2 regions of the Aeromonas simiae genome follow, and region 1 is predicted to be linked to the other one. Evidence: predicted binding sites of a transcription regulator. Region 1 holds the regulator's gene; the other holds the start of a gene.
What was found. The regulator NrdR, encoded in region 1, represses ribonucleotide reductase genes. The targets are predictions, from matches to a motif close to CACNNTATANNGTG.
Positions count from the first base shown of each region.

Region 2: the regulator NrdR is predicted to act here: its motif matches at 12,801-12,814, upstream of nrdA (class 1a ribonucleoside-diphosphate reductase subunit alpha).

Region 1 covers NZ_CP040449.1:873,102-889,082, reverse strand. The annotation lists gene FE240_RS04250 (DUF3334 family protein) at 1-169, opposite strand, end outside; gene FE240_RS04245 (DUF3334 family protein) at 492-1,199, opposite strand; gene FE240_RS04240 (HIT domain-containing protein) at 1,300-1,728, opposite strand; gene FE240_RS04235 (DUF2057 domain-containing protein) at 1,784-2,392, opposite strand; gene FE240_RS04230 (ABC transporter permease) at 2,489-3,424, opposite strand; gene FE240_RS04225 (ABC transporter permease) at 3,427-4,401, opposite strand; gene FE240_RS04220 (ABC transporter substrate-binding protein) at 4,506-6,062, opposite strand; gene FE240_RS04215 (dipeptide ABC transporter ATP-binding protein) at 6,090-7,814, opposite strand; gene FE240_RS04210 (phosphatidylglycerophosphatase A family protein) at 8,306-8,788, opposite strand; gene thiL (thiamine-phosphate kinase) at 8,785-9,744, opposite strand; gene nusB (transcription antitermination factor NusB) at 9,799-10,212, opposite strand; gene ribH (6,7-dimethyl-8-ribityllumazine synthase) at 10,227-10,697, opposite strand; gene ribBA (bifunctional 3,4-dihydroxy-2-butanone-4-phosphate synthase/GTP cyclohydrolase II) at 10,851-11,960, opposite strand; gene FE240_RS04185 (riboflavin synthase) at 12,034-12,681, opposite strand; gene ribD (bifunctional diaminohydroxyphosphoribosylaminopyrimidine deaminase/5-amino-6-(5-phosphoribosylamino)uracil reductase RibD) at 12,683-13,792, opposite strand; gene nrdR (transcriptional regulator NrdR) at 13,792-14,241, opposite strand; gene glyA (serine hydroxymethyltransferase) at 14,350-15,603, opposite strand; gene FE240_RS04165 (GNAT family N-acetyltransferase) at 15,783-15,981, shown strand, end outside.
Region 2 covers NZ_CP040449.1:1,807,954-1,823,934, reverse strand. The annotation lists gene FE240_RS08650 (heavy metal translocating P-type ATPase) at 1-1,038, opposite strand, end outside; gene FE240_RS08645 (FixH family protein) at 1,040-1,528, opposite strand; gene ccoP (cytochrome-c oxidase, cbb3-type subunit III) at 1,652-2,623, opposite strand; gene FE240_RS08635 (cbb3-type cytochrome oxidase subunit 3) at 2,620-2,802, opposite strand; gene ccoO (cytochrome-c oxidase, cbb3-type subunit II) at 2,815-3,429, opposite strand; gene ccoN (cytochrome-c oxidase, cbb3-type subunit I) at 3,446-4,870, opposite strand; gene FE240_RS08620 (hypothetical protein) at 4,862-5,047, shown strand; gene FE240_RS08615 (hypothetical protein) at 5,206-5,607, shown strand; gene FE240_RS08610 (GAF domain-containing protein) at 5,685-6,155, shown strand; gene proQ (RNA chaperone ProQ) at 6,242-6,862, shown strand; gene prc (carboxy terminal-processing peptidase) at 6,874-8,895, shown strand; gene yfaE (class I ribonucleotide reductase maintenance protein YfaE) at 8,953-9,246, opposite strand; gene nrdB (class Ia ribonucleoside-diphosphate reductase subunit beta) at 9,246-10,376, opposite strand; gene nrdA (class 1a ribonucleoside-diphosphate reductase subunit alpha) at 10,466-12,733, opposite strand; gene FE240_RS08580 (HAD family hydrolase) at 13,133-13,801, opposite strand; gene ubiG (bifunctional 2-polyprenyl-6-hydroxyphenol methylase/3-demethylubiquinol 3-O-methyltransferase UbiG) at 13,798-14,532, opposite strand; gene gyrA (DNA topoisomerase (ATP-hydrolyzing) subunit A) at 14,707-15,981, shown strand, end outside.

The sequences.
Region 1 (15,981 bases):
TGCCGATATCCGGTTTGAGACCCGCCTTTTTAATTCGCTGAACCATGCCAGAAAAACGAATATTATTATGTGCGGCAGACGTCAGTACTTTAGTCACTGAGTTACAAAGACTCAGCAGTACATCGTCTGTAGTCAAAATTCGGGTCGCGTCATCATGCTTATGATGCATTTCAAATGTCCTGGCGATAAAAGGCCTGACACCCTATACCATCGTCACGCAAAGGACAAAGCCTCAGAGACGAGCCACGACGCCTGACGACGCATTCATTAATTAACCGGCCAAAATAAAACAAAATGTAACAAAATAAAAACTGGGTCGATGAGTTTATACATATTTAGTAAACACAAGGCAGCGGTTGCAAACCGCTGCCTTGTTGCTATGAGGTCGACGCTCTCGTTGCCAGATGACCCTGCGGGGGTATCTTGCAGCCGGATGGCTACCCGTGTTGGTGACCAGCCGCCTTGCAACAACGCGGCGCTATTGTCGCCTTCTAGATACCGAGTGAATCGAGCAGATCATCATGCGCACTGCGCTCACTCTTACTCGGCACTAGCGTAGACACCACGACCCCGGCACTTTGTCCCTTGGCCTGAGCGATCAGCTCGTCCGGATCGACCTCTTCTTGTACGTCGCTATCGTGGATCTTGATGAACTCGGTGCGATCCATCGCCAGCTCCAGATAGAAGATGTTGTTGCGACCGGTGAAAAAGGTGACCCGCCGGGTCTCCGGGTTGTCGAGGTTGGTGTCAACGCTCAGCATTACCTGCTTGTTGAGGGCCAGCATCTTGGGTTGGTTTTGGGTGATGTGGGTCTGCAATTCGCGCCCCACCTTGTTGGTAAAGCTGCCGACGATCTGATTCATCAGCTCACCCATCACGTTGCTCACCTCGTCCGAGGTGTGGGAGATGGCGAGATCCTCCTTCGACAGCCCCATGCTCAGCATGTAGTCCTGATAGAGCTCCATGGCGGCGGCGGCGGAGAAGTTGATCACCACCAGTCCGGAGAAACCGCCGTCGAACAGCACAAAACAACCGATATCGGGCTTGAGACAGGTCTTACTGATGCGCTGTACCATGCCGGAAAAACGCACCTGACTTTGGGTCGCGGCGCTCAGCACATCGGTCACCGAGTGGCAGAGACCGAGCAACACATCCTCTGTGGTCACGACCCTGATCTCTTCATCCTGACTATGAAACATCTTCTGACTTCCTGACACTGTTGTTGTGACCCTATCTATACCATAGTCCCGTGCGGGTAAACGCAGAGGGGATCACGCTGCCGCGCGCCTCCCCCATCGCTCACTGAGCCGGAATAAAGCCCCCCACCCCGGCCAGCCGCTCGCGCCAGAGCGCCACCTGCGACTCCAACTGCTCCTCGCTATAAGGTTGCGGCGGCCTGGCACCCCAGATGGGCCCTGGCCATGCCGCATCGCAGGCAAAGCGGGCCACATGGTGCAGGTGCAGTTGGGGCACCAGGTTGCCCAGCGCCCCCACATTGATCTTGTCTGGATGCAGGCTCGCCTCCATCACCGCCGCCACGGCGCAGGACTCGCGCATTAGCTGCTGTTGATCGGCCTCGCCGAGGTGATGGATCTCGCGCAACTGCGCAATGCGCGGCACCAAAATAAGCCAGGGATATTGGCTGTCACGGGAAAGCAGTACCCGGCAGAGGGGAAGATCGCCCACCACCCGGGTATCGGCGGCAAGGCGAGGATGCAGTTCAAACATGAAGGGCTCCGGTGGACACGACATCGCGCCCACCTTACTGCAAGCCGGGGCGAACTCAAAGCTGGTTGGCGGCCCAGCCGATGAAGCGGCGTTGCAGGGCCGGATCGGCGCTGCGGAACAAGCGTTGCAACTCCCCCTCAAGGGTGCCAGCCGGCGACGCCTCGGCCCCCTGTTTTGGTGTCGTCCCCAGGCTCTCCACCAGGGCCGCCTTGCCGCCGCTACGGTTGTACTCGGCCAGCTTGCTGCCCCAATCCACGCCGATCTGCAACCCATTGACCACCATGGCATCCTGCATCAGGGGCACCCCCTTGCCCAGACCGCTTTGCAAAGTGAAGTCAGGCTGCCGGGCAAAGGCCTCTTTTTGCACCGAGCCATGGGGCAAGGCCCCGAACGAGAGCGCCGTACCGGCTGCTTCGAAGCGCAGCACCTGGGGTGAAGAGCGAAAATGGCGATCGCTCTCCCCCGACGAGCGGCTCTCCTCTACCCCATCGTACTGCACCAGCAACTGGTTCATGCCATCGGGCAGCACCAGCAGCGCCCCCTCCTGATGGCCTTGACCTGCGCTGAGCAGCCGTACTTCATCGGGTAGGGTGAGACGAACCTCAGCCTGTACGCCAGTGGCACAGAGGGCGGCGAGTAAGGCAGCGGTCAGCGATGTATTCATGGGTGACATCCTTCTGTCATGTTGACTGGCTGGCACCTTACCCGAGCCAGATGACAGAAAAATAACAGGGCCCGCAGGCCCTGTTGGAGAGAGGGGTTACCCCTTGTAGATCTTGGGGTTGAACACGTCGCGCAGCCAGTCCCCCAGCAGGTTGATGACCAGTACCAGCACCACCAGGCAGACGCCGGGGAAGGCCGTGATCCACCAAGAGCCGGAGAAGATGTAGTTAAAGCCCACGCTGATAAGCGACCCCAGCGAAGGCTGATCCACCGGCATGCCGAGCCCAAGGAAGGAGAGCGCCGCCTCGCTCATGATGGCGTTGGCCACCTGCACGGTGGAGATCACCAAGATTGGCGACAGGCAGTTGGGCAGGATGTGGCGGAACATGATGCGCGGGGCGCGAAAGCCCATCACCTTGGCCGCCTCCACATACTCCTTCTTCTTCTCGGCCAGCACCGAGGCGCGCACGGTGCGGGCGTACTGAGGCCACTCGGCCACCCCGATGATCACCACCAGCATCAAGATGGCGTACTTCGAATAGAACTCAGAGCCAAACGCCGCCTGGAAGATGGCCGAAATAATGATGGCCACCATCATGGTGGAGAACGACAACTGCACGTCGGCAAAGCGCATCAGCAGGTTATCGAGCCGCCCGCCGAAGTAGCCGGCCAGCAGGCCCACCACCACCCCGATCGCCATCTGCAATCCCACGGCGAACAAGCCGATGGTCAGCGAGATGCGCGAGCCATAGAGGATGGTGCTCCAGATGTCGCGCCCTTGGTTGTCGGTGCCAAGCCAGAAACGCTCCTCACCCCCTTCCAGCCAGGAGGGGGGCAGCTCCGCATCCATCAGATCGAAGCTGGTCTGGTCATAGACGTTGTGTGGCGCCACCCAAGGGGCCAGCAGGGCCGCCACCACATAGATGAGAAACAGCGCAAAGCTGAACATCGCCACCTTGTCGCGCAGGAAGTAGTAGACGATGTCGGAATTCTTGAAGCGGGCCCAGCGGCCCGTCGTCACGGCGTGAGTCATGCTTACCCCTTGGCGGTCAGGTTGACGGTCGGGTTGATGAGACCATAGAGCAGATCCACCAGCGTGTTGGTCACCACGAAGATGAGCCCGACGAAGATGACGTAGGCGGTGATGAGCGGGGTATCGACCCGATGGATCGCCTCGAGGAACAGAAAACCGGTGCCCGGCCACTGGAACACGCTCTCGGTCAGTATGGTGTAAGCCACCATGGTGCCGATCTGCACGCCGCCCACGGTAATGACCGGCAGCATGGTGTTCTTCAGGGCGTGGCGATAGTAGACCACCCGATCATCCAGCCCCTTGGCGCGGGCAAACTTCACGTACTCAGAGGAGAGCTGCTCGAGCATCTCGGAGCGCACCAGCCGGATGAACAGCGGCAACATGATCGAGGAGAGCGCCACGCTCGGCAGGATCAGGTGCTTGATGCCATCCCAGGTAAAGAAACCGGACTCCCAGCCCAGCAAGTTGGCGGTCTCACCACGGCCGTAGGCGGGCAACCAGCCGAGCTGGATCGAGAAGAGGTACATCAACATGATGGCGGTGAGAAACACCGGGATCGAGATGCCGATGCTGCTGACCCCCATGATGATCTTGGTCAGTACGCTGCGCGGCCGGATGGCCGAATAGACGCCGAGCGGGATCGAGACCAAGACGATGATGAGCGACGCGCCGAACACCAGCTCCAGGGTTGCCACCAGCTTGTCGAGGATCACCTCGAGTGCCGGCCGCTTGAAGAAGTAGGAGGTGCCGAGATCGCCGTGGACGGCCCCCTTAAGGAAGCGGGCGTATTTGACCAAGAAGGGATCGTTGAGCCCCATTTGGTCGCGCAGGGCCTGACGCTGCGCCTCGGAGACCGACTGGCCTACCATCTCGCGCAGGGGATCACCCAGGTTGTCCTGAATGGCGAAGGCCACCAGGCTGATGACGAACATCACGATCACCGCCTGATAAAACCGTTTGAGTAGAAATGTGAACATGCTGATCCTTCTACGTGGCCTGCTTTATAGGAGTACAGGCTTCTGTATCAAGGCGGGGGCCCGCGCCCCCGCCGTGTCCTTGGTGTTGACTGAGCCGCAAGCGCTTACGGCTTGATGACCAGATCGCCGAAGTACGGGAAGTTCATCACGTTGACCACCGGCTTGATGTCGGCGCTCTTCTTGGCGCCATAGGCTAGGTCTTCCCAGTGCAGCGGCACAAACGGCGCGTCTTCGGCCAAGATGGCCTCGACCTTTTGCAGCAGGGCGGCCCGCTTGGCCGGATCGGTTTCGCTGTTGGCCTCGTTGACCAGCTTGTCCGCCTCCGGGTTGGCATAGCCGGAGCAGTTGTACTGGCCCATGCCAGTCTTGGCGTCCTTGGTGTAGGTCAGGAACTCGTAGAAGTTGGCGCTGTCCTCGGTGTCGGCGTGCCAGCCAATCATCTGCATGTCGGCGGCGCACTTGTCATACTCCGGCCAGTACTGGGCCACCGGCATGGTCTTGAGATCCACCTTGATGTTGATCTTGGAGAGCATGGCGGAGACGGCCTGGGCAATCTTCACGTCGTTCACGTAACGGGCCGCCGGGGCGATGAAGGTCATCTTGAAGCCCTTCTCGTAACCGGCCTCCTTCATCAGCGCCTTGGCCTTGGTCAGATCGTAACGGGGGGTCAGCGCCTCGTTGTAACCGGCGTAGCCCTTCGGGCTCAGCTGGCCGGCCGGGGTGCCGAAGCCCTTGTTGATCTTCTGGACGATCCCCACCTGATTGACGGCGTAGTCGATGGCCTGACGCACCCGCTTGTCCTTGAGGGCCGGGTTGGTGTTCTGGTTCAGCTCGATGATGATGGCGCGGGTACCGGAGAGGGTCACCAACTGGGTGTTGGCCCCCTTCTTGACCCGATCCAGATCGTTCGGCGCCACCGGATAAATCACGTCCACGTCACCGCCAAGCAGGGCGGCCACGCGGGTGGCGTCTTCCTTGATCGGCACCAGAGTCAGGTTATCCACGTTCCCCTTGGAGGCCTTGTCCCAGTAGTTAGGGTTGCGGGCATAGTCGAGCTTGACCCCCTGCTCACGGAACTTGACGGTGAAAGGGCCGGTGCCGGAGACATTGGTCGAGGCAAACGAGGCGCCGTTTTTGATGATCTCGGCCTTGTCTTTACCCTCGCTGGTCTTGCCGCTATAGAACTTGGCATCCATCGGGAAGATGTAAGTCGCGGTCTGCAACACCAGCGGATAGGGCTTGACCGTAATGATATCGACGGTGAAGTCATCGACCTTCTTGGCCGCGGCGATCGGGTCGAAGATCGCCTTGAAGTCCGGTGAGGCCTTCAGGCGGTTGACGGTCCACACCACGTCATCGGCGGTCAAGTCGTTGCCGGAGTGGAACTTAACCCCTTTGCGCAGGTGAAAACGCACCGTCTTGTCATCGATACGCTCATATTTTTCGGCCAGACGCGGCTCAAATTGCAGATCCTGGGTGTAACGGATCAGCGGATCGAACACCAGGTGGGACATCTCCAGGGTCTGGCCGGAGAGCTGCTCCTGCGGGTCCAGCGAGGTGGGATCGGAGGCCACGGCCACCTTGATATCGGCGGCAGAGACATTGAAGGCCAGACCGGCGGCCAGCAGCGCCAGTGCAATCTTGGACAATCCATTCTTCATCTTGTTCTCCATGCTTATCTCTTTGTATTAGCTTGCGATTTCCAGCCCCTCGCGGGACATTCCCTTAAATTCCGGCATGAGCGAGATCAGCTTGCGGCTGTACTCATGGGCGGCGTTGGTAAACAGGGTCTCGGTCTCGGCCACCTCGACTAAATGACCGTGCCGCATCACCCCGATGCGGTCGCACATCTGGCGGATGACCGGTAGATCGTGGCTGATGAACAACATGGTGAGCCCCAGCTCCTTTTGCAGATCCTTGAGCAGGTTGAGGATCTGGGCCTGCACCGACACATCCAGCGCCGAGGTAGGCTCGTCGCAGATGAGAAAACGCGGGCGGGTGGCCAGGGCGCGGGCGATCGAGATGCGCTGGCGTTGGCCGCCGGAAAACTCGTGGGGATACTTGACCCCGGCGCCACGGCCAAGGCCCACGTGATCGAGGAGATCCCCCACTATCTGTTCAATCTGGCGCTCGCTCTCGGCCAGACGATGGAAGCGGAGCGGCTCGGCGATGATGTCGCGCACCTTCATGCGTGGGTTCATCGACGAGTAAGGGTTCTGGAACACCATCTGCATCTGGCGGCGCAGCGGGCGGCGTTCATGCTCCCCCTTGAGGGCGGTGAGATCGATCCCCTCGAACACTATCTTGCCCGCATCGGGCGGATAGAGGCCGGTGATGGCGCGGGCGATGGTCGACTTGCCGGAGCCCGACTCCCCCACTAGGCCGAAGGTCTCCCCTTCGAAGATCTCGAAGCTGATGTCGCTGCACGCCTGCACATACTCGCGCCGGCTCGGAAACAGCGAATCCTTGGTGACGAACTTGAGATCGACGTGCTCGACCCGCAGCAGCGCCCCTTCATAGGCGCGCTGATCCTGGCTCTGACCGAGCCAGTGGGTCTTGAGATCGATGCTGGTGTCGGGCGCCCCTGCGTCTTCGATATAAGAGACCAGCGGGAAGCGCACCAGCTTGACGTCGGAGCGCGGCACCGCCGAGATGAGGCTGCGGGTGTAGGGGTGAGTGGGAGCGCCGAGCACCTGCTCGGTCTGGCCGAACTCCACCAGATCGCCGCGATACATGACCGCCACCTTGTCGGTAACGTTGGCCACCACCCCCATGTCGTGGGTCACCAGCATGCAGCCCACCTGGCGCTCCTTACACAAGGTGCGGATGAGCTGGAGGATCTGATCCTGGATGGAGACGTCCAGCGCCGTGGTCGGCTCGTCGGCGATGATGAGTTCGGGATCACAGGAGAGGGCGATGGCGATCACCACCCGCTGGCGCATACCGCCGGAGAATTGGTGCGGGTACTGCTTGATGCGCAGCTCCGGCTTGGAAATGCCCACCGCCTGCATCAGCCCGAGCGCCTTGTCAAAAGCCTGTTTCTGGGTCAGCTCGGTGTTGGCGAGGATGGTCTCGACCAACTGCTGCTCCACCGTGAACAGGGGGTTTAGCGAGGTCATCGGATCTTGGAAGATAAAGCCGATGCGCGAGCCGCGAATGGCGCGCATCTCACGCTGGCTGCGCCCCGAGATGAGCTCGCCGTTGAGATAGATGTCGCCGCGGGCGATGCGGCCCGGGGGACTCAGGAGATCGATGACGGCATTGCCGATGGTGGACTTGCCGGCGCCGGATTCACCGACTACACCGACAATCTCCCCCTTTTCGATGGAGAAAGAGAAATCCTTCACCGCGGCGTGCACCCCATAGCGGGAGGGGTACTCGATCCGCAAGTTCTTCACTTCGAGCAAGGACATGTTTACCTCTGCGGGGGACATCCGTCCCAAACAAAATTCATCCGTAAACAGACCGCAGGTGCCGGGATAGTCTCGAGCCTCGGCAGGCTCACTCCGTGAGACAGGCAAACCAGCGTTCCGCGCGGGTTTTTTACATTTTTTTGGTATAACCCGCTTGTAACCTAAACTGTTTGCTGCTTCCTGTAAATGCTGGATTTATACAATTTCATTGCAAGAAAGCGGATATTTACCCGCATCATCAGAAAATAATACCGCAATAAAATTAAATGGCAGATATAAACACTATTTGAAAACCACTTTTTTGTATATGCGTTATGCATACACTTCCCATGCAGCAGGCTGCTCTGTTTTTTCATCACGCATATCATCCGGTATACCAGTGAATTTTTATTCACACATTGCCTTTTTCAGCGTGATCTGCGGCCCGAGGATTTCACGACAGCAAAAAATAGGGGGCGCTTTTGGCGCCCCCCTCTCCGATTTCCCCTGACTCAGGCAAGCCAGAATGCCAGCAACTGCATCCCCAGCAGGGCAAACAAGCCGGCGATCAGATCGTCGAGCATGATGCCAAGCCCGCCGTGAATGCGGCGATCAAACCAGGAGATAGGCCAGGGCTTGAGCACATCGAACAGGCGAAACAGCGCAAATCCGATCACCACCCAGATCCAGCCGGCCGGCGCCGCTATCATGGTGACGCCAAACCCGATGATCTCGTCCCAGACGATGGCCCCGTGATCCGGCATGCCGATGGCGTCGGTGGCCGCCTGGCAGAGGCGAATACCGGCCACAAATCCCAGCGCCAGCAGGGCGATGAACCAAGGGGTGGGCAGGCCGCTCACCAGCAGATAGAGCGGGATCGCCGCCAGCGTGCCCATGGTGCCGGGTGCCTTGGGGGAAAGGCCCGAGCCAAACCCCACCGCCAGCAGGTGCAGCGGGTTGCGCAAATCCAGTCGCTTCAACTCAGGTTTTATCATGCGAAGTGATCCCATCCCTTGAGCGCGAGCGCCACCGGCAGCTCACCATCTTGCCACTCGATGCCCGGCTCGCCGGCCAGAATGCGGCCGATGCGGGTGAACTTGACGCCGCTGTGGGCCAGTGCCGTATCGAGCACGCCGCGGTGCTCCTCGGGCACGGTAAACAGCAGCTCATAGTCATCGCCACCGGCCAGCGCCAACTGCCACGCCTCCTCGCGGCTCACCGCATCGTGCAGTACCGGCGAGAGGGGCAGCTTGTCGAGGTTGATCAGGGCTCGCACGCCCGAGGCGCGCAGCACGTGGCCCAGATCCGAGGCCAGCCCATCCGAGAGATCGAGCGCCGCCCCCGCGATGCCACGCAGGGCTTGTCCGGCCAGGATACGCGGATGAGGATGCTCAAGGCGCGGCAGCACCGCCGCCAGCTGGTTCTCGTTGAGGGTGCGACGGCCCAGCAGGTGCGAGAGAGCCAGCGCGGCATCGCCCAGGGTACCGGTGACATAGATGCCGTCACCGGCCTTGGCACCGCTACGCAGCAGAGCGCGCCCGGCCGGCACCGTCCCCTTAACCGACACCGTGATGGAGAGCGGCCCACGGGTCATGTCGCCGCCCACCAGCGCCACGTTGTAATACTCGGCCAGCTCCAGAAACCCTTCGGCAAACCCGGCAACCCAGCGCTCGTCGATGGCTGGCAGGGTCAGCGCCAGCGAGACCCAGCGCGGCTCGGCCCCCATGGCGGCGAGATCGGAGAGGTTCACCGCCAGCGCCTTGTAACCGAGGCTCACCGGATCCATGTCCGGCAGGAAGTGCACCCCGCTCACCAGGGTATCGGTGCTCACGGCCAGCTGCGTTTCGGGAGGAACGCTGAGCAGGGCACAGTCGTCCCCCGGCCCCAGATCCACGTCCTTGCGCTGCGTGGCCACCTTGAAGTACTTGTCGATCAGCTCGAATTCACCCATGCAGTAAAAAGCCAGCTTACGCTGGCTCCTCTCTTATTCTGTATCGGGCCGCAGTTACTGCTTACCCAGGGACTTGATCACCTTGTCCAGCACACCGTTGACGAACTTGTGGCTGTCTTCAGCGGCGAACGACTTGGCCAGCTCGATCGCCTCGTTGATGACCACCCGCGGCGGTACATCGTTGCGGCGGGTCAGCTCGTAAGTGGCCAGACGCAGGATCGCCTTATCCACCAGATCGACCTCTTCCAGCGGGCGGGAGAGGAAGGGGGAGAAGACCTTGTCCAGATCGTTGCAGTGCAGCGACACGCCGAACAGCAGATCGCGGAAGTAGGCGAGATCCACACCCTTGGTGTCCTGCTCGATCTTGAACTGCTCTTCGATATCACCCACGTTGTCTTTGGTCATCTGCCACTGGTAGATGGCCTGGGTGGCGAAGTGGCGGGCCTTACGGCGCTCAGACGGTTTCAATCTTTCTCTCCTCGTTACACGCCCAGTTGCTTCAGGACGTTGATCATCTCGAGTGCGCTCAGTGCAGCCTCTGCACCCTTGTTACCCGCCTTGGTACCGGCGCGCTCGATGGCTTGTTCGATGTTTTCTGTGGTCAGCACGCCGAAGGCGACGGGAATTTCGAACTCCATCATCACCTGGGCCAGGCCCTTGCCATTCTCGCTCGCCACCAGTTCGAAGTGGTAGGTGCCACCCCGGATCACGGTGCCCAGTGCCACGATGGCATTGTACTGACCGCTCTTGGCCAGCTTCTTGACCGCCAGCGGAATTTCGACTGCTCCCGGTACCTTCACCAGGGTGATGTTGTCGTCGGCAATCTGCCCCTGACGCTTGAGCACGTCCAGGGCGCCCTCCACCAAGCTCTCATTGATGAAGCTGTTGAAACGGGCAACGACAATAGCGACGCGCGCCTCGGGGGCGGCAATGTTCCCTTCGATAACCTTCATGGGGCAATCCTGTCAAACGGGCCTAGTCAAAAGTGGGCACAGTCTAGCACAAAGGGTGGGGGACAAAAACCGCTATGAGGAGCTCGCCTCGGCCCCCGTAAAACGCAAAAAGGGATGGGCTGGCCCATCCCTTTTTAAGCGTGGTGAGATCGGTTATTCGCCGACGTACTCCACCACCTCGAGACCGAAACCACCGAGGGCGTGATACTTCTTCGGGTTGCTCAGCAGGCGCATCTGGCGCACACCGAGCGCCTTGAGGATCTGCGAGCCCACACCGACCCGGCGTGAGGTGCCCTGCCACTTGGCCCCTTCGGGCTGCTCGCCCTTGTCCACCGCCTCGAACTGGCGCACCCGGTTGAGGATGTCCTGACCGCTGGCCTCCGCGCCGAGGATCACCAACACCCCGCCCTCACGGGCGATGCGCTGCATCGACTTGGCCAGCGGCCAACTGCGCGCCGCGTGGCGGTCGGTCAGCAGCAGATCGCTTAGCACGTCATGCAGGTGCACCCGCACCAGGGTCGGCTGCTCGGCCAGCACCTCGCCCTTTTTCAGGGCAAAATGCACCTGATTGTCGACCGTGTCGCGGAAGGTGATGAGGTCAAACTCGCCAAATTCAGTCGGCAGTTTGCAGGCGGCCACCTGCTCGACCGTGGTCTCGTGCTGGTTGCGGTACTCGATGAGATCGGCAATGGTGCCGAGCTTGATATCGTGCTCGGCGGCGAACTTCTCGAGATCCGGGCGGCGGGCCATGGTGCCATCCTCGTTGAGGATCTCGACGATCACCGCGGCCGGCTCAAACCCCGCCAGACGGGCCAGATCGCAACCGGCCTCGGTGTGGCCGGCGCGAGTCAGCACGCCGCCATCTTGGGCCATCAACGGGAAGATGTGGCCCGGCTGCACCAGATCGGCCGCCTTGGCATCCGGCGCGACGGCCGCCTGCACGGTCACGGCGCGGTCGGCAGCGGAAATCCCTGTGGTCACCCCCTCGGCCGCCTCGATGGAGACGGTGAAGGCGGTGGAGAACTGGGCGTTGTTGCGATCGACCATCAGCGGCAGCGCCAGCTGCTTGCAGCGATCCCGGGTCAGGGTCAGGCAGATGAGGCCCCGTCCATAGCGCGCCATGAAGTTGATGTCTTCGGGGCGAACACAGGAGGCGGCCATGATGAGGTCCCCCTCGTTCTCTCTGTCCTCGTCATCCATCAGGATCACCATCTTGCCGGCCTTGATGTCGGCGATGATATCGGCGGTGCTGCTCAGTGCCATGTGCTTCTCCAGAAGTCGTCTAGGGTACCCGGTCAAGATGAGGGCAAACCGGGCCGTTTCAATGCTACTGCGATCACAAAAAGCCGGATTGGGCCAGCTTCTCCAGGGTCAGGGTCGAGCCGCTCTCGGCGCGCCCCTGCATCAGCCGCTCCAGATAGCGGGCAATCTGATCCACCTCCAGATTGACCCGGGTACCCGGCTTCCACTGGGCTATGGTGGTCTCAAGGGCCGTGTGCGGCACTATGGTGAGGCGAAACTCACGCCCCTTCACACCGTTGACCGTGAGGCTGATGCCATCGACGGCAATCGACCCCTTCTCGGTGATGTAACGGGCCAGCTCTTCCGGCGCCGCAATCCAGTACTCGATGGCGCGACCGCTGCTGCTCTTGCTCTTGACCACGCCGATGCCGTCCACATGGCCCGAGACCAAATGCCCACCCAGGCGAGTGGTGGGCAGCAGGGCCTTCTCTAGGTTAACGGTATCACCCACTTTCGCCTCGGCAAAGCGGGTGCGCGAGAGCGTTTCGAGCGACAGATCGGCGCTGTAGCTGTGATCGCCAAGGCTGACCACGGTCAGGCACACGCCATTGGTGGCGATGGAGTCGCCGAGCTTGACGTCGGAGAAGTCGAGCCCGGGGGCGTGTACGGTGAGGGTCATGTCATCCCCCTGCCGCTGCATGGCGGTCAGGGTGCCGACCGCCTCGATGATGCCGGTAAACATGTCAGACTACCTTGGCTGTGATACGGATATCCGGGCCGACGCGACGCACGTCGCTCAGCTCGAGTTTGGGGGCGCGCGCAAGCTTCTCCAGCCCCGGCAGATGGCACAGGCCACGGCCTGCATCGCCCATCAGAATTGGTGCCTGATAGAGCACCAGCTCGTCGACCAGCCCCGCGCTGATGAGGGCTCCGGCGAGCGACGCCCCTGCCTCCACCAGCACCGAATTGATGTTCTGCTTGGCCAGCAGCATGAAGAGGCTCACCAGATCGAGCCCCTCCCCCAGACGCGGCACCAGCAGCTCGTTGACCGATGCAGGCCACTGCCCTTGTGCGGTGTGGCGCGCCAGCCACACCTCACCCTCACGGGCAAACAGGGATTGGGCCGGGGTGAGGCGGTTTTTCGAGTCGATGACGATGCGTTTGGGCTGACGCAGACGCTCCCGCGGGTAGGCGGCCTTGACCCCCTCGGGCAGCTCGTCCCAGCGCACGGTGAGCGAGGCATCGTCGGCCAGCACTGTGGTGGCGGTGGAGAGCACCGCATCGTGGCGAGCACGCAGGCGCTGCACGTCGCGGCGCGCCTCGGGAGAGGTGATCCACTGGCTCTCGCCGCTCGCCATGGCGGTGCGCCCGTCGAGGCTCGCCCCTAATTTAAGGGTGACGCGCGGGAACCCGGTACGCATGCGCTTGAAAAAGCCCGGATTGAGCGCCTCGGCCTCAGCCGCCAGCAGGCCGTGGGCCGTCTCGATGCCGGCCTCGGAGAGCAGACGCAGGCCGCGTCCGCCCACCTGGGGATTGGGGTCGACCATGGCGGCCACCACCCGGGCGACGCCAGCCTCAATCAGGGCGTTGGCGCACGGCGGGGTGCGGCCATGGTGAGAGCAGGGCTCTAAGGTCACGTAGGCGGTGGCACCACGGGCCTTCTCGCCCGCTGCGCGCAGGGCGTACACCTCGGCATGGGGTTCACCGGCACGCTGATGATACCCCTCGCCCACTACCTCACCATCACGCACCAGCACACAGCCGACGCAGGGATTGGGGGCCGTGGTGTAGACGCCGCGCCGCGCCAGTTCGAGGGCGCGGCTCATCCAGCGATGATCGTCTTGGCTAAACATCACATCTCCAGCTTGGCGATCTCTTCGCCGAACTCACGAATGTCTTCAAAACTGCGGTAGACAGAGGCGAAGCGGATATAGGCCACCTTGTCGAGGGCCTTGAGCTCCTCCATCACCAGGTTACCGACCTGCTTGCTCGGCACCTCGCGCTCGCCGGTAGCGCGCAGGGCCGACTTGATGCGGTTGATCCCCTGCTCGATGGCCTCCATGCTGACCGGCCGCTTCTCCAGGGCGCGCAGAATACCGGCGCGCAGCTTGTCCTCGTTGAACGGCTCGCGCGAGCCGTTGCTCTTGATGACCCGCGGCATCACCAGCTCGGCCATCTCAAAGGTGGTAAAGCGCTCGCGACACTGCAGGCACTCGCGCCGACGACGGACCTGATGCCCGTCAGCCACCAGCCTCGAGTCGATCACCTTGGTGTCGACGGCACTACAAAAGGGGCAATGCATGGTGCCTCCGCTGCTTGTCTCACGAAATGAGCGCCAGTGTAGCACGGGTAAGAAAATCCAGAAAAAACAATGCCGCCCGAGGGCGGCATTGGTCAGACTCGCGTCTTATCAGGCATAAACCGGCAGACGGCGGCAGATATCCAGCACCTTCTCGCGCACGGTGGCCAGCACTTCGTCGTTGTCGTGGTTATCCAGCACGTCGCAGATCCAGTGGGCCAACTGCTGAGACTCAGCTTCCTTGAAGCCACGGCGGGTGATGGCCGGAGTACCGATCCGCACACCGGAGGTCACGAACGGGGAGCGCGGGTCGTTCGGCACCGAGTTCTTATTGACGGTGATGTTGGCCTTGCCGAGTGCAGCATCGGCGTCCTTACCGGTCAGCTCACGGCCGATCAGATCCACCAGCATCAGGTGGTTGTCGGTGCCACCGGAGACAATCTTGTAACCGCGCTCGATGAAGGTGGCGGCCATGATCTTGGCGTTCTTCACCACCTGAGCCTGGTAGGTCTTGAACTCGGGCTCCAGCGCTTCTTTGAAGGCGACGGCCTTGCCGGCGATGACGTGCATCAGCGGGCCACCCTGACCACCCGGGAAGACGGCGGAGTTGAGCTTCTTGTAGAGCTCTTCGTCGTCAGCGGCAGAGAGGATCAGACCACCACGCGGACCGGCCAGGGTCTTATGGGTGGTGGAGGTGACGACGTGGGCGTGCGGCACCGGGTTCGGATAGACACCGGCGGCCACCAGACCGGCCACGTGGGCCATGTCGACAAACAGCCAAGCTCCGATCTTGTCGGCGATTTCACGCATGCGAGCCCAATCGACCACGCCGGAGTAGGCGGAGAAGCCACCGATCATCATCTTCGGCTTATGCTCAACGGCCAGGCGCTCCATCTCGTCGTAGTCGATCTTGCCGGACTCATCGATGCCGTAGGGGATGATGTTGTAGAGCTTGCCAGAGAAGTTAACCGGAGAGCCGTGGGTCAGGTGACCACCGTGGGCCAGGTTCATACCGAGCACGGTATCGCCCGGTTGCAGCAGGGCCATGTAGACGGCGCTGTTAGCCTGGGAGCCAGAGTGTGGCTGCACGTTGGCGTAGGTGGCACCGAACAGCTCTTTGGCGCGCTCGATTGCCAGGGTTTCGACCACGTCGACATACTCGCAACCGCCGTAGTAACGCTTGGCCGGGTAGCCTTCAGCATACTTGTTGGTCAGCTGGGAGCCCTGAGCCTCCATGACACGGGGGCTGGTGTAGTTCTCAGACGCGATCAGCTCGATATGCTCTTCCTGACGACGGGTTTCGTCTGTGATGGCCTGCCACAGCTCGGGATCATAGCCGGCAATGGTCATGTCACGTTTCAACATCCGTTTATCTCCTGAAAATCGTTTGCGCGTGGGGTGTAATCAAGGCGAGGTATTGTAACGTGACAGGGATCAAAGCGACAGCCCGAGCACTTAAAAAAATGTTTATAACTTGTAAATTGCGTCGCATTAAAGAAGGGGTATACGATGGGCATTCCGCCATCACCTCCCCGCCAGCCACCATGTATCAATTGCTTCCCGCCCATCCAAGCCATCACGTGAGCCACGCCTTCCCCTTTCGCCGCGATGCTTGGCGCATCAGCTTCGGCCAGCTCGATACCTTCGATGAGCAGGACACCCTGGCCTGGCTTGCCCGATTGCACGAACTCGGACGCCTGTATCACCTCTGGCATCAGGATGAGATCATCGGTCAGCTCGAGC
Region 2 (15,981 bases), 930 kb from region 1:
GATGAGGCCGTCGGCTGGCACGGTGGCGCCAGCCAGCACCCGGATGGTGTCTCCGACGGCCAGGGTCTTGGCCGCGACCAATTGCTCTTCGTTGCCGCTCACCCGTGTGGCCATCACCGGCACCATGCGTGCCAAGTTGGAGCTCGACTCCGAGGCCTTACGACGTGCCCGCAGTTCAAGCAGGCGGCCAAGCAGCAGGAAGAAGACGAACATGGTGATGGAGTCGTAGTAGACCTCGCCGGTGTTGAACACGGTGGCCCACATGGAGGCGAGAAAGGCGCCGATGAGGGCCAGCGATACCGAGACATCCATGGAGAGGTGCCCCTGTTTCAGGCTGCGCCAGGCCCCCACGTAAAAGGGTTGGGCCGAGTAGAGCATGATGGGGGTCGACAGCAGCAGGCTTATCCACTTGAAGTAGATGAGAAACTCCTCCTCCACGCTGACGAAGAGATCCATGTAGAGGGCGATGGAGCACATCATCACCTGCATCGAGCCGAGCCCCGCCAGCCCCATGCGGTAGAGGTAGCCCTTGACCTCGTGGGCGTAGCGCTCCTCCTGCCTGTGGGTCTGGAAGGGGTAGGCGCGATAGCCGACGGCGGCAAACCCCTTGAGGATCTCGCTTAACGGGAGTTGCTCGGGATCCCAGCGCACCCGAGCGCGGTGGGTGGTGGTATTGACGTTGACATAGCGCAGCCCCGGCAGGGTGAACAGATGGCGCTCGATGAGCCAGGCGCAGGCGGCGCAGGTGATCCCCTCGACGGTGAGCTGAATGTCGCGCTCGCGGCCATGCTCGCTGACAAAATCCTGCTGCACCTCGGCCAGATCGTAGTGGGCGAGGGCGGCCAGATCGGCCGGGAGCAGATCCCCTTTGGCGCCGGGAGCGCTGCGGTGCTCGTAATAGCTGGCCAGCCCGCAGCCGAGGATGGTGTCGGCCACCGCCTTGCAGCCGGGGCAGCAGAAAGGTTGCACCACGCCCTTTATCTCAAGGTCATAGCCGGGGGCGGTGACCGGTTCACCGCAGTGGAAGCAGGCGCTCATCTCAGCGCCCCTTGGGGTCGAAAATGTGGCCGTTCGCCAGGGGTAGGTGGACTGTCTCCTGCAAGCGCCACTCGCTGTCGAAGGCGTCGATGCGCACCTGCCACTTGCCGCTCAGGGGGGCGTCCAGATTCAGGCGATAGGTGCCGCTGCCGTCGGCCGTCAGCAGATAGGTGCTATCGCGTCCCGGCAGGGTGGGGTGAAAAAGAGAGAGACGCAGGGCCTGATGGGGGGGGATGGCGCCCGTCAGCTTGCGCAGGGTGATCTCGCGGCCGTTGACGGCCAGCACCATGGTGATGCCGAGCGCCTCGGCCCTGTCAAACTTGCTGAGATCCTGATTGATCTCCTTGCCCTGCTTGTAATAGTCCTCGGCCACCAGGTTGACCCCGTCGCGACCGGCGATGATGGCGGTGTAGATGCTGGCCACCACGGCGCACAGGGGCAGGAAGATGAGAAACCAGGGCCAGAATTGGCGATACCAGGGTTGGGGCATGAGCAACTACCGTGAAACGAATGATTAACCGCGCCGGTTAAAATTGGCCTCCCCAAGATAACAAAAAGCCCCGACGAGTCGAGGCCTTTTGCCGATAAGTCGCGGCAGAGTCACGCTTTTATGCTAGTGGGAGAGGCTGTAGACGTAAGAGGCGAGCAGGTGCACCTTGTCTTCTCCCAGCACCTCATGCCAGGCCGGCATCACGCCGTGGCGACCATAGGTGATGGTCTCCTCAACCGTTTGCCGCGAGCTGCCATAGAGCCAGCTATTGTTGGTCAGATCCGGGGCCCCCAGCATCGGGTTGCCCTTGCCATCCGGGCCGTGGCAGGCAGCGCAGATGGTGGCAAAACGCGCCTCGCCCTTCTTGGCCTGGATGGGGTTGACGGTGCGGCCAGAGAGGCTCAGCACATAGGCCGCCGCCTCCTTCACCCCGTCTTTGCCGAGCACGTCGCCCCAAGGGGCCATGATCCCCTGACGGCCGTTCATGATGGTGGTCTTGATCTGCTCAGGCTGGCCGCCCCACAGCCACTCGCCATCGGTCAGGTTGGGGAAGCCCTTGCCGCCACGGGCATCGGAGCCGTGGCACTGGGCGCAGTTTTGCAGGAACAGGCGCTGACCCACCTTAAGGGCGTTCGGATCGTTGGCTATCTGCTCGATGGCCTTGTAGGTCTTGCCGTCAGCCTCGTAGGTCAGCTCGCGGAACTTGGCGCCGTAGAGGGCGTCGGCCTTGGCCTGCTCGCGATCATACTGCACTGCCAGCCCCTGCTCGCGGGCGGCGGCGGTGGCCGCCTTGGAGTCGCTTAAGGAGCGCACGTCTTGGTTGGAGCTCTGCCAACCGAGCAGCCCCTTGAAGTTGCCAAGGCCGGGGTAGGCGATGAGATAAATGAGGCTGACCACGATGAGAATGATGAACAGATAGCTCCACCACTTCGGCAGCGGATTGTTGATCTCGGCGATGCCGTCGAAGGTGTGGCCCATCGGCTTACCCTCTTCGACCCCCATCTTATCCTTGAGGCACCACCACAGCAGGGCGAAGCAGCCCAGTATGGTACCGAGGGTGATCACGGTGACAAAAATACTCAACAGAGTGCTCATTCTTGTTTCGCTCCTGCGTTCTTATTCCCATCGCGGGTCGGCTCTTCGTCGGCGAAGATCAGGTTGGCGGCCTCATCGAAGCTCGCCTTGCGGCGTTTGCTGAAAGCCCAGAGGATGATGCCGACCATGAGGATGATCAGCAGCAGGGTGTAGAGGCCGCGGAAAGTGCCGTAATCCATATCCCTTGCTCCTTACTTGAGGGCCGTGCCGATGGACTGCAAATAAGCGATCAGGGCGTCCATCTCGCTCTTGCCCTTGACCGCCTCGCCAGCCCCTTGGATCTGCTCGTCGCTGTAGGGCACGCCGAAGTGATCGCGAAACAGGGCCAGCTTCTTGCCGGTCAGCTTGCCATCTAGCATGTTCTGCTCCAGCCAAGGGAAGGCGGGCATGTTGGACTCGGGCACGACCGAGCGGGGATCGCGCAGGTGGGCGCGGTGCCAGTCATCGGAATAGCGGCCGCCGACCCGGGCCAGATCGGGGCCAGTGCGCTTGGAGCCCCACAGGAAGGGGTGCTCCCAGACGCTTTCGCCGGCGACCGAGTAGTGGCCGTAGCGCTCGGTTTCGGCGCGGAACGGGCGGATCATCTGACTGTGACAGACGCTGCACCCCTCGCGGATATAGATGTCGCGCCCCTCCATCTGCAACGCGGTGTAGGGTTTGAGCCCCTCGACCGGCTCGGTGGTCTGCTTTTGGAAAAACAGCGGGGTGATCTCGACCAGGCCGCCCAGGCTAATGGCGAAGACGATCCCCAGCGCCAGCATCGGCACGCTCTTTTCAAATATCTCGTGGCGGTTGTTGTTGCTCATGACATTACCTCTTCAGTCAGGCCGGCTGGGCGATGGGCTCGAGCGAGCCTTTGGGGGCGGTGATGGTGCGATAGGCGTTGTAGGCCATCAGCAGCATGCCGGCCAGGAAGAAGCAGCCACCCAGGAAGCGCACGAAGTAGAAGGGGTAGGAGGCCTGCAGGGCTTCCACGAAGCTGTAGGTGAGGGTGCCATCCTCGTTGACGGCACGCCACATCAGCCCCTGCATCACGCCGGAGATCCACATGGCGACGATATAGAGCACGGTGCCGACGGTGGCCAGCCAGAAGTGGACATTGATAAGGCGCACGCTGTACATGCGGCTCTGGCCGAACAGGTTCGGGATCAGGTGATAGACCGAGCCGATAGAGACCATGGCAACCCAGCCGAGCGCGCCGGAGTGGACGTGACCTATGGTCCAGTCGGTGTAGTGGGAGAGGGCGTTGACCGTTTTGATCGCCATCATGGGCCCTTCGAAGGTCGACATGCCGTAGAAGGAGAGGGAGACGATCAGAAAGCGCAGGATCGGGTCATAGCGCAGTTTGTGCCAGGCTCCCGACAGGGTCATGATGCCGTTGATCATGCCACCCCAGGAGGGGACGAACAGGATGAGCGACATCACCATGCCGAGTGACTGGGCCCAGTCGGGCAGGGCGGTATAGTGCAGATGGTGCGGGCCGGCCCAGATATAGAGGGAGATGAGCGCCCAGAAGTGCACGATGGAGAGGCGGTAAGAGTAGACCGGTCGCCCGGCCTGCTTGGGCACGAAGTAGTACATCATGCCGAGGAACCCTGCGGTCAGCAGGAAGCCCACCGCATTGTGGCCATACCACCACTGCACCATGGCATCCATGGCTCCCGAGTAGAGGGAGTAGGACTTCATGGGGCTGAGGGGAACCTCCATGTTGTTGACGATGTGCAGCACGGCAACGGTGATGATGAAGGCGCCGAAGAACCAGTTCGCCACATAGATGTGGGAGGTGGTGCGCTTTATCAGGGTGCCGAAGAAGACGATGGCGTAGGCCACCCAGACCACAGTGATGGCCAGATCGATGGGCCATTCCAGCTCGGCATACTCTTTCGAGCTGGTATAGCCCTGTGGCAGGGTGATGATGGCCGAGAGGATGATGGCCTGCCAGCCCCAGAAGACGAACGCTGCCAGTGGCCCGCCAAACAGCCGGGTCTGGCAGGTGCGCTGTGCCACATAAAAGGAGGTGGCCATCAGGGCGCTACAGCCGAAGGCGAAGATGACGGCGTTGGTGTGCAGCGGGCGCAGGCGGCTGTAGGTCAGCCAAGGGGTGTCGAAGTTGAGGGCAGGCCAGATCAGTTGGGCCGCGATCAGTACGCCCACCGACATGCCGACAATCCCCCAGATGATGGTCATCACGGTGAATTGGCGGACAACGGTGTAGTTGTACTCGGGATGGGTTGTCGTATGGCTCATCGTTATATTCCGCTTCCGATGCTGTTGTTCTCAAACTGTGGTTCGGGTGGAACCGCTAGCAACTGGGTCAACGTGACGTCATTACCCGATCTGTTGCTCGTTGTTAATGAAACGAAAAGCAAAAGAGAGGGAAATGAAAACTCGCTGCTGATGATACTGAAGCAGTGGGTAAAATAACAGTATAAACAGTGATATATTTGGCTCAGAGCAGCGTCGTTACTGGCTTTTATCCATTCGTGGATTGAGGTGGCAATGGCCTGTTTTGACGGTTTTTTCAGTGTGGAAATGAGATGCAGGGCAAACTTACTCAACGGAAATTGTTACAAATTGTGATCATGTTGGCACTTTTGCTGGGACTGGTGGTGTATCGCACTCTCACCCCGCCGGTGACGACGCAGGTGCATGATGCCACGCCCTGCGATCTGTCACAGGGGGCGTGTCGCCTGCCATTGGGCGATAGCGCTGTGTTGGTGAGCAGCAGCGAGCAACCGATCCGTTCCGAGTCTCCTTTTCTGCTGCGCCTGCATGCGCCGGCGATCGCTCCGACAAACGCCTATATAGAGGGGCGCAGCATGTTCATGGGACGCATCCCGCTGCTGCTGCGGCAAGAAGGGGGGGATTGGGTCGCTGAGGGGATGGTGGGCGCCTGTACGCATGCCGGTATGGTGTGGCAAATCGTGGTCGAATTACCGGGCCATTCCCCCCTGATGATCCCTTTTTTGGTCGCTGATCAATGACAAGAGCATGAAAAATCATTTGAAATTTTTTCTGCGACAGTTAACGTGCATCCATTTCACCTCACGACATTAACCACATGAGTGACAAGAACGCCTTTTATTTGCGCCTGCAACAGCAGGTCAGCGCCCTCATTGAGGGGGAGTCGGACGCGATAGCCAACATGGCGAACATCAGCGCCCTGCTCAATCTTGAGCTGGAAGGGATTAACTGGGTCGGATTTTATATCCTGCGCGGCGACACCTTGGTGCTCGGTCCATTTCAGGGCAAACCGGCCTGCATCCGCATTCCGGTCGGTCGTGGGGTGTGCGGGACGGCAGCCGCCGAGAACGCGACCCAACTGGTCGCAGACGTGCACCAGTTTGCCGGTCATATCGCCTGCGATGCGGCCAGCAATTCGGAGGTGGTCATTCCGGTTCGTCATCAAGGTCGAGTGGTGGCGGTGCTGGATATCGACAGCCCACTTTTTAGTCGTTTCGATGCAAATGATGCGGCGGGTCTCGAGGGAATCGTGGCCATGTTGGAACGCGGTTGGTCATCCATCGCATGAGAAGTTCGCAAACCGGCCCAAGCTCTTTATAATGGGGCCTTTGTCGTACAGGGCTGAGCCCGGTCATTTTTAAGCCAAGGTTATACATGGAAAACACTGAAAAGCTGAAGAACAGTAAAGAGGTCATTGCCTATCTGGTGGAGAAGTTCCCCGCCTGCTTCATCGCCGAAGGGGAAGCCAAGCCGCTCAAGATCGGCATCTTCCAGGATCTGGCCGAACGTCTGACCGACGATCCCAAGGTATCCAAGACTCTGCTGCGCTCAGCTCTGCGTCAATACACCTCCAGTTGGCGTTATCTGCATGGCCTCAAGGCCGGTATGGCCCGTGTCGATCTCGACGGCAATCCCGGCGAGCTGCTGACCGAAGAGCACATCGAACATGCCAAGCAGGCACTGAAGGAGAGCAAGGACCGTGTCTTTGCCAGCCGTCGGGCCTCCAATGCTGCCGCCGGCAAGGCCGATAACGCCGACAAGGCGGACAAATCCGATAAGCCCAAGAAGCCCCGTCGTCCGCAGCCGCGCAAGGTGGCCGCTCCGGTGCTGACCCCGGTGAACGCTGGCGAGCTCAAGATTGAACAAGGCGTCAAGGTGGTTCTGGGTAAATCTCCGATGGCCGCCACCATCAAGGAGATCACCAAGGATGACGTGCAAGTTCAGTTGCAGACCGGCATGATGCTGCGTGTCAAATTTGAACACCTGGTCCTCTAAGGAGGCATTTTTTGAAGCAAGGCGTCATTCGTTATTCCATCATCGCCTGTAGCCTGGCCCTGGCCGGGTTTGCCCAGGCGGTCGAGCCCGTGCTCAAGGAGAGTGACCTGCCGGTTCTCAACCAGGAGAGTCAGCACGCCACTGCCAGCAAACGGATCACCAATCTGTTTACCCGCTCTCACTACAAGCAGTTCCAGCTGGATGCCGCCTTTTCCGGCCAGATCTTTGACAAGTATCTGGAGGGCCTCGATTACAGTCGCAACCTGTTTCTTGCGGCTGACATCGAACGCTTCGAGAAATACCGCAGCGGATTTAACAAGGATCTGGAGCGGGGTCGTCTCGATCCCGCTTATGACATGTTTAACCTGAGCCAGCAGCGTCGCTACGAGCGTTACGTCTATGCGCTCAAGCTGCTCGATACGCCGTTTGATTTCACCCAGAAGGACGAATACGTCTTTGACCGCGCCAAGTCGCCTTGGCCCAAGAGCAGCGACGAGCTCAACGAGCTGTGGCGGCAACGGGTTAAGTACGATGCCTTGAGTCTCAAGCTCTCCGGTAAGGAGTGGCCCGAGATCAAGGAGCTGCTGGCCAAGCGTTACAACAACGCCATCAAGCGCATGTCTCAGACTGAGAGCGAAGACGTGTTCCAGCTCTTCATGAACTCCTTCGCCCGCGCCATTGAGCCGCACACCAGCTACCTCTCCCCACGCAATGCCGACCGGTTTAACTCCGAGATGAACCTCTCGCTGGAGGGGATTGGCGCCGTGTTGCAGGCCGAGGATGACTTCACCATCATCCGCTCTCTGGTGCCCGGTGGCCCGGCCGCCAAGTCCAACCAGCTCAAACCCGATGACAAGATCACCGGGGTCGGGCAGGCGGACGGCAAGGTGGTCGATGTCATCGGCTGGCGCCTCGATGAGGTGGTCGATCTCATCAAGGGGCCCAAGGGGAGCAAGGTGCGCCTTGAGATCCAACGGGGCAAGGGGGCCACGGTCAAGACCGAGGTCATCGAGCTGACCCGTGACAAGGTGCGTCTGGAAGACAGGGCCGCCAAGTCCAAGGTGCTGAGCGCCGAGGGCAAGAAGATCGGGGTCATCGAGATCCCGAGCTTCTACGTCAACCTGCACGAGGATGTGATCAAAGAGTTGGCCACCCTCAACAAGCAGAAGATTGACGGCTTGGTGGTCGACTTGCGCAGTAACGGTGGCGGCGCCCTGACGGAGGCCTCCGCCCTGAGCGGCCTGTTCATCAATGCTGGCCCCGTGGTGCAGATCCGCGATCACATGGGGCGGATCACCGTCAACAGCGATGATGATGGTCAGGTCTACTACGGCGGCCCGATGAGCGTGCTCATCGATCGCTACAGCGCCTCGGCTTCTGAGATCTTCGCGGCAGCCATGCAGGATTACGGCCGCGCCGTCATCATCGGTGAGAACTCGTTTGGCAAGGGCACGGTGCAGCAGCACCGCAGTCTCGCCAAGGTGTATGACTTCTACGACGAGCCGCTTGGCCACGTCCAGTACACCATCGCCAAGTTCTACCGCATCGACGGTGGCAGTACCCAGAACAAGGGGGTGGTGCCGGACATCGCCTTCCCGACGGCCATTCCCCATGAGGAGACCGGCGAGAGTCAGGAGCCCAATGCCTTGCCGTGGGACAAGATTGCCTCGGCGCGCTATCAGCGGGTAGGGAGCTTCTCGTCCCTGCTGCCTCAGCTTGACGAGCGTTATCAGGCCCGCGCCGCGCGCGATCCGGAGTTTGCCTACCTGCAACAGGACATTGCCGAATACAAGAAGGAGAAAGACAGAAAGTCGGTCTCCCTCAATGAGGCAGAGCGCCGTGCCGAGCAGGAGAAGCAAGATGCGATGGCCCTGGTGCGTACCAACGAGCGCTTAAAGCGCATGGGTAAGCCGCAGGTGAAATCCCTAGATGCGCTGCCGGCTGACTATGAGGCGCCGGATGCCTTCTTGCAGGAGGCGGCGTATATCACCGCCGATCTCAGCAGTCGGATCACGGGAAAGAAAAAGGGTTAAATGCCCACAAACAAAAACGGCCAACAAATGTTGGCCGTTTTTTTATCCATCAGCGGATCAGCGAGCGCGCTTGAGCGAGAGCTGCACCGAGCCCACCGGTCGGCAGCAGCAGGGGAGGCACTCTCCGCTGGCCACGAAGGCCAGCGGTGTTTGCAGGTAGTCGACGGTCCCGGCCAGCAGCGGTGTGCGGCAGGCGCCACAGTAGCCGCTGCGACACTGATATTCGACCTCGATACCGTGGCGCTCGAGAGTCTCGAGCAGGGTTTCCCCCGGTGCCGGCTGCATGGGGCCCGCCTCGGTGTGGATCCGCGGACGTTGCTCGACGTCCAGCGGGCGCGCGATCACCGTCATCAGAGTTCGAAGTCGCCGAGATCTTCGTGGCTTACCTCACTGTCGATCTGGCCGACCAGGTAAGAGCTGATCTCGACCTCCTGTGGGGCCACCTGCACGTTGTCGGAGGAGAGCCAGGTGTTGATCCAGGGGATCGGGTTCTGCTTGGCGGCGAAGGCCGGTTGCAGGCCGACCGCACTCATGCGCAGGTTGGTGATGTACTCGACATACTGGCACAGGATGTCCTTGTTCAGGCCGATCATGGAGCCGTCTTGGAACAGGTATTCGGCCCACTCCTTCTCCTGGATGGCGGCCTCCTTGAACAGCGCGAAGCACTCCTGCTCGCACTCTTGGGCAATCTCGGCCATCTCGGGGTCGTCGTTGCCGCTGCGCATCAGGTTCAGCATGTGCTGGGTGCCGGTCAGGTGCAGCGCCTCGTCGCGGGCGATGAGCTTGATGATCTTGGCGTTGCCCTCCATCAGCTCGCGCTCGGCGAAGGCGAAGGAGCAGGCAAAACTGACGTAGAAGCGGATTGCTTCCAGCGCATTGACACTCATCAGGCACAGATAGAGCTTCTTCTTGAGCGTGCGCAGGGTCAGGTGCACTGTCTTGCCGGCAATGGTGTGGGTTCCTTCACCGTGCAGATTGTAAACGGCAGTCGCCTCGATCAGGTCGTCATAGAAGTGGCTGATGGAGCTGGCGCGCTTTAGGATCTGGTCGTTGGTCACGATGTCATCGAACACCAGCGCCGGATCGTTGACGATGTTGCGGATGATATGGGTATAGGAGCGGGAGTGAATGGTCTCGGAGAAGGACCAGGTCTCGATCCAGGTCTCCAGCTCCGGCAGCGACACCAGCGGCAACAGGGCGACGTTGGGGCTGCGTCCCTGAATGGAGTCGAGCAGGGTCTGGTACTTCAGGTTGGAGATGAAGATGTGCTGCTCGTGGGGGGGGAGGGCCTGGTAGTCGATGCGATCGCGCGATACGTCCACCTCTTCAGGGCGCCAGAAGAAGGAGAGCTGCTTTTCGATCAGCCGCTCGAAGACTTCGTGCTTCTGTTGATCGTAACGAGCCACATTGACCGGCTGGCCGAAGAACATGGGCTCTTTGAGCTGGTCATTCTTGGTTTGACTGAAGGTGGTGTAGGCCATGGCGATAGCTTCTTCTTTTCAAAAAATAAGTGGGAACGAGGGGATAAACCAAAGCAGCAGGGCGGGAGTATTACCTCCCGCCCATCGTATCAGATCTTGCATGCACCGCTGGCACAGCCGTCATCTTGCAGATCGGTCTGCGTGTCGTCGGCACCGTCACGGGTGTTGTGGTAGTAGAGGGTCTTGACCCCGTACTTGTAGGCGGTCAGCAGATCCTTGAGCAACTGCTTCATCGGCACCTTACCACCCTCGAAGCGGGCCGGATCATAGTTGGTGTTGGCGGAGATCGCCTGATCCACAAACTTTTGCATGATCCCGACCAGTTGCAGGTAGCCATCGACGCTCGGCTGTTGCCACAACAGTTCGTACTGATCCTTGAGGCGGCTGTATTCCGGCACCACCTGCTTGAGGATGCCATCCTTGGAGGCCTTGACCGACACCAGGCCGCGCGGCGGCTCGATGCCGTTGGTGGCATTGGAGATCTGGCTGGAGGTCTCGCTCGGCATCAGGGCGGTCAGGGTGGAGTTACGCAGACCCACGCGGCGGATCTCTTCGCGCAGCGATTCCCAGTCGTAGTGCAGCGGCTCGTTGCACAGGCCGTCGAGATCCTTTTTGTAGGTGTCGATCGGCAGGATGCCCTGGGCGTAGGTGGTCTCGTTGAAGGAGGGGCAGGCGCCAAACTCGCGGGCCAGCTGTACCGAGGCCTTCAGCAAGTAGTACTGGATCGCCTCGAAGGTGCGGTGGGTCAGGGCCAGACCGGAGCCATCGGAGTAACGGGCGCCGTTTTTCGCGAGGTAATAGGCGTAGTTGATGACGCCAATCCCCAGGGTACGGCGGTTCATGCTGCCCTTCTTGGCGGCTCCGATCGGGTAGTCCTGATAGTCGAGCAGGGCATCCAGAGCACGCACGGTCAGCTCGGCCATCTCTTCGAGATCTTCAAGCTTGTTGATGACGCCGAGATTGAAGGCGGAGAGGGTGCACAGGGCAATCTCGCCGTTCTCATCGTCGATGTTGTTGAGCGGCTTGGTCGGCAGCGCGATCTCAAGGCACAGGTTGGACTGGCGTACCGGGGCCACGCTCGGATCGAACGGGCTGTGGGTGTTGCAGTGATCCACGTTCTGGATGTAGATGCGGCCGGTGCCGGCGCGCTCTTGCATCATCAGGGAGAAGAGATCGACCGCCTTGAGGGTCTTCTTGCGGATCGAGGGATCTTGCTCGTACTGGACGTAGAGCTGTTCGAACTTGTCCTGATCGGCAAAGAAGGCGTCGTACAGGCCCGGCGCATCGGACGGGGAGAACAGGGTGATGTCACCGCCCTTGATGAGACGCTGGTACATCAGCTTGTTGATCTGCACCCCGTAGTCCATGTGGCGAACCCGGTTCTCTTCTACGCCGCGGTTGTTTTTCAGCACCAGCAGGCTTTCGACTTCGATGTGCCACAGGGGGTAGAACAGGGTCGCAGCACCGCCGCGCACGCCGCCCTGGGAGCAGCACTTTACCGCCGTCTGGAAGTACTTGTAGAAGGGGATGCAGCCGGTATGGAAGGCTTCACCGCCCCGGATCGGGCTACCCAGACCGCGGATGCGACCGGCGTTGATGCCGATGCCAGCCCGCTGGGAGACATAACGCACGATGGCGCTGGCGGTGGCGTTGATGGAGTCCAGGCTGTCGTCGCACTCGATCAGCACGCAGGAGCTGAACTGACGGGTCGGGGTACGCACGCCGCTCATGATCGGGGTCGGCAGGGAGATCTTGAAGGTCGATACCGCGTCATAGAAGCGCTTGACGTAATCGAGACGGGTGCTCTTCGGGTACTTGGAGAAGAGGCAGGCCGCCACCAGCATATAGAGGAACTGCGGGCTCTCGTAGATCTCGCCGGTGACCCGGTTCTGTACCAGATACTTCCCTTCCAGCTGCTTGACGGCCGCGTAGGAGAAGGTCATGTCGCGGTTGTGATCGAGATGCGCGTGCAGCTCGTCGAACTCGGCCTGGGTGTAGTCTTCCAGCAGGTGCTTGTCGTACTTGCCCATGTCGACCAGCTTGGCGATGTGCTGGTAGAGGTGGGGCGGCTCGAATTGGCCATAGGCCTTCTTGCGCAGATGGAAGATGGCCAGACGGGCGGCCATGTACTGGTAGTCCGGGCTCTCTTGGGAGATAAGATCGGCGGCCGCCTTGATGATGGTCTCGTGAATATCGGAAGTGCGAATGCCGTCGTAGAACTGGATGTGTGACTTGAGCTCAACCTGGGAGACGGAGACGTTATCGAGCCCTTCGGCGGCCCAATCCAGTACACGGTGGATCTTGTCCAGATCGATCGGCTCTTTATTGCCGTTGCGCTTAGTCACAAACAAGTTCATGAATTGACCTTCTTATTTTTGATTCCCGAAAACCCTCACCCGCGACAGCGAGGGCTGGCGGGTGAGGCACAAGATATAGTGTTATTTTCAAACCGGACTACAAGATAGTGAGTTAAACACGTCTTTGCAATCCATCTAAGGGTGCATTACCTGTGGATAAGGTGTGAGTCTGGCGTGGCTGTTAGTGTCTGCTCACAGCGAGGGAGTCGGCAACTCTTCCTTGCGCTTTTCCACTTCCTAGATCCGGGCAGAGGCAAAATTTATCGCAACTATTTTGCTTGCACCGAGAGGCACTTTTTACTAGTGCCAACGCACTGTTTATTGGCTGTGCAACCTCTGTCAGAAGTTGACGACACCCCGTGGGCTGGAAGGGGAGAGAGCAGGGCGACACACGCGCTCTTAGCGACGCATTCGCAGCCAGTGATGCAGCGCCTGCACCGTATCGAAGTGCAGATCGGCTTGCCAGTCTGCGGGATCTTCACGCTCATCGAGATATCCCCAGCCCGCGATCGCCGTCGGCATGCCGGCGTTGCGGCCGGCCTCGATGTCGCGCAGATGATCCCCCACATATAAGGTGGTGGCCGGGTTCACCCCGAGCCGTTCACAGGCATAGAAAAGGGGAGCGGGATCGGGTTTGCGCACTGGCAGGGTGTCGGCGCTGACCGTGACACCGCACCCCTTGAGGGCCGGCAACTGGGCCAGCAGCGGCTCGGTGAGAAAGCCGGGCTTGTTGGTTACAATGCCCCACGGCATGGCCTGCTCCTCAAGCCAGTCGATGAGATCGATCATCCCCTCATAGGGGCGGGTACCGATACAAAGATGGGCGGCGTAATAGTCGAGTAGGGCCGTGCGCAGGCGCGCGGCGCCGAGCTCTTCAAGCTGCTCGTCACCGAGGCCAGCCCGCAGCAGGCCGAGTGCGCCGTGGGAGGTGGTCTGGCGAATGATGTGTTCGCTCAAGGGGGCAAACCCCTCTTCCACCAACACGTGGTTAACGGCGGCGCCGAGATCCGGCGCCGTGTCGAGCAGGGTGCCGTCGAGATCGAACAGCACAGCGGTGACCTGGCTCATCGCTCTCCCTCCGGACGCACCAAGGAGACCATGTAGTTAACGTCGACGTTGGCACCGAGGCGAAAATCCCCCGCCAGGGGGCGGTAGTGGACGCCACTCATCGCGCGCACCAGCAGGCCGGCCCGCTCGGCCATGTGGCACAGCTCGGCCGGCATGATGAACTTGGCGTGGTCATGGGTGCCCTTGGGCACCATCTTCAGCAGATACTCGGCGCCGACGATCATCATGAGAAACGACTTGGGGTTGCGGTTGATGGTCGAGACCACCACCTGGCCACCGGGGCGCACCAGGGTGGCGATGGCGCGCAGCACTGATGCCGGGTCCGGTACGTGCTCGAGCATCTCCATGCAGGTCACCACATCATACTGACCGGCGGCCTCCAGAGCGTGGGCTTCGGCGGTGATCTGCCGGTATTCGAGCTCTACCCCCTGCTCGAGGGCGTGCAGACGGGCCACCGAAAGCGGCTCTTTGCCCATGTCGATGCCGGTCACGATGGCGCCGCGGCGGGCCATGCTCTCGGCCAGGATGCCGCCACCGCAGCCGATGTCGAGCACCTTCTTGCCAAACAGGCCGCCGCATTGGGTATCAATCCACTCCAGACGCACCGGATTGATCTGGTGCAGTGGCTTGAATTCCCCCTCGAGATCCCACCAGCGCGAGGCGATGGCCTCGAACTTGGCGATTTCCGACGAATCGACGTTGCCGCTGGCGGCGATCTGTTCAGCATTCATGCGCAACACTTCCTCTGGCTGACCGCCGGGGGGCGGTCCTGACATTTTGCGGGCATTATAACGGACACCCCCTGACAGGCCAGAACCGTTTTTGGCTTAAGCATTTAGGCGCCGTGTGTTAATATGACGCGCTGTTTAAGCCAAAGAACAACTAAATAGGGATTAAGGCTTTCTATGAGCGATCTGGCCAGAGAGATCACGCCGGTCAACATTGAGGAAGAGCTCAAGAGTTCCTATCTCGATTACGCCATGAGCGTCATCGTGGGACGAGCCCTGCCGGATGTGCGTGATGGCTTGAAACCGGTTCACCGCCGTGTGCTGTTCGCAATGAACGAGCTCGGCAATGACTGGAACAAGCCCTACAAGAAATCGGCCCGTGTGGTCGGTGACGTAATCGGTAAATACCACCCGCACGGCGACATTGCCGTGTATGACACCATAGTCCGGATGGCGCAGGATTTTTCCATGCGTTACATGCTGGTCGATGGTCAGGGCAACTTCGGTTCGGTCGATGGCGATAGCGCCGCGGCCATGCGTTACACCGAAGTGCGTATGGCGCGCATCTCCCACGAGCTGCTGGCCGATCTCGACAAAGAAACCGTGGACTGGGTGCCCAACTATGATGGCACCGAACAGATCCCGGCTGTGCTGCCGACCAAGGTGCCGAACCTGCTGGTGAATGGCTCCTCCGGTATTGCGGTGGGCATGGCCACCAACATCCCGCCTCACAACCTCACCGAGGTGATCAACGGCTGTCTGGCCCTGATCGAGAATGGCGACATCGGCATCGACGAGCTGATGGAGTACATCCCGGGCCCCGACTTCCCCACCGGCGGTATCATCAACGGTCGTTCTGGCATCCTGCAGGCGTACCGTACCGGCCGTGGCTCCATCTATGTGCGGGCCAAGGCGGACGTGGAAGTGGACGACAAGAGTGGTCGTGAGACCATCATCGTTCATGAGATCCCCTACATGGTCAACAAGGCGCGCCTCATCGAGAAGATCGCCGAGCTGGTCAAAGAGAAGAAGGTCGAGGGGATCAGTGCCCTGCGTGATGAGTCCGACAAGGACGGCATGCGCATCGTCATCGAGATCAAGCGCGGTGAGTCTGGCGAGATTGTGCTGAACAACCTCTACAAGCACACCCAGATGCAGACCACCTTCGGTATGAACATGGTGGCGCTGGATAACAACCAGCCCAAGGTGCTCAACCTCAAGGAGATGCTGGAAGCCTTCTTGCTGCATCGCCGTGAAGTGGTGACCCGCCGCACCGTGTTCGAACTGCGCAAGGCGCGTGATCGGGCCCACATCTTGGAAGGTCTGGCGGTCGCGCTGGCCAACATCGATCCCATCATCGAGCTGATCCGCCACAGCGCGACCCCGGCCGAGGCGAAAGCCGGCCTGGTTGCCAAGGGGTGGGCGCTCGGCAACGTGGCCGCCATGCTGGAG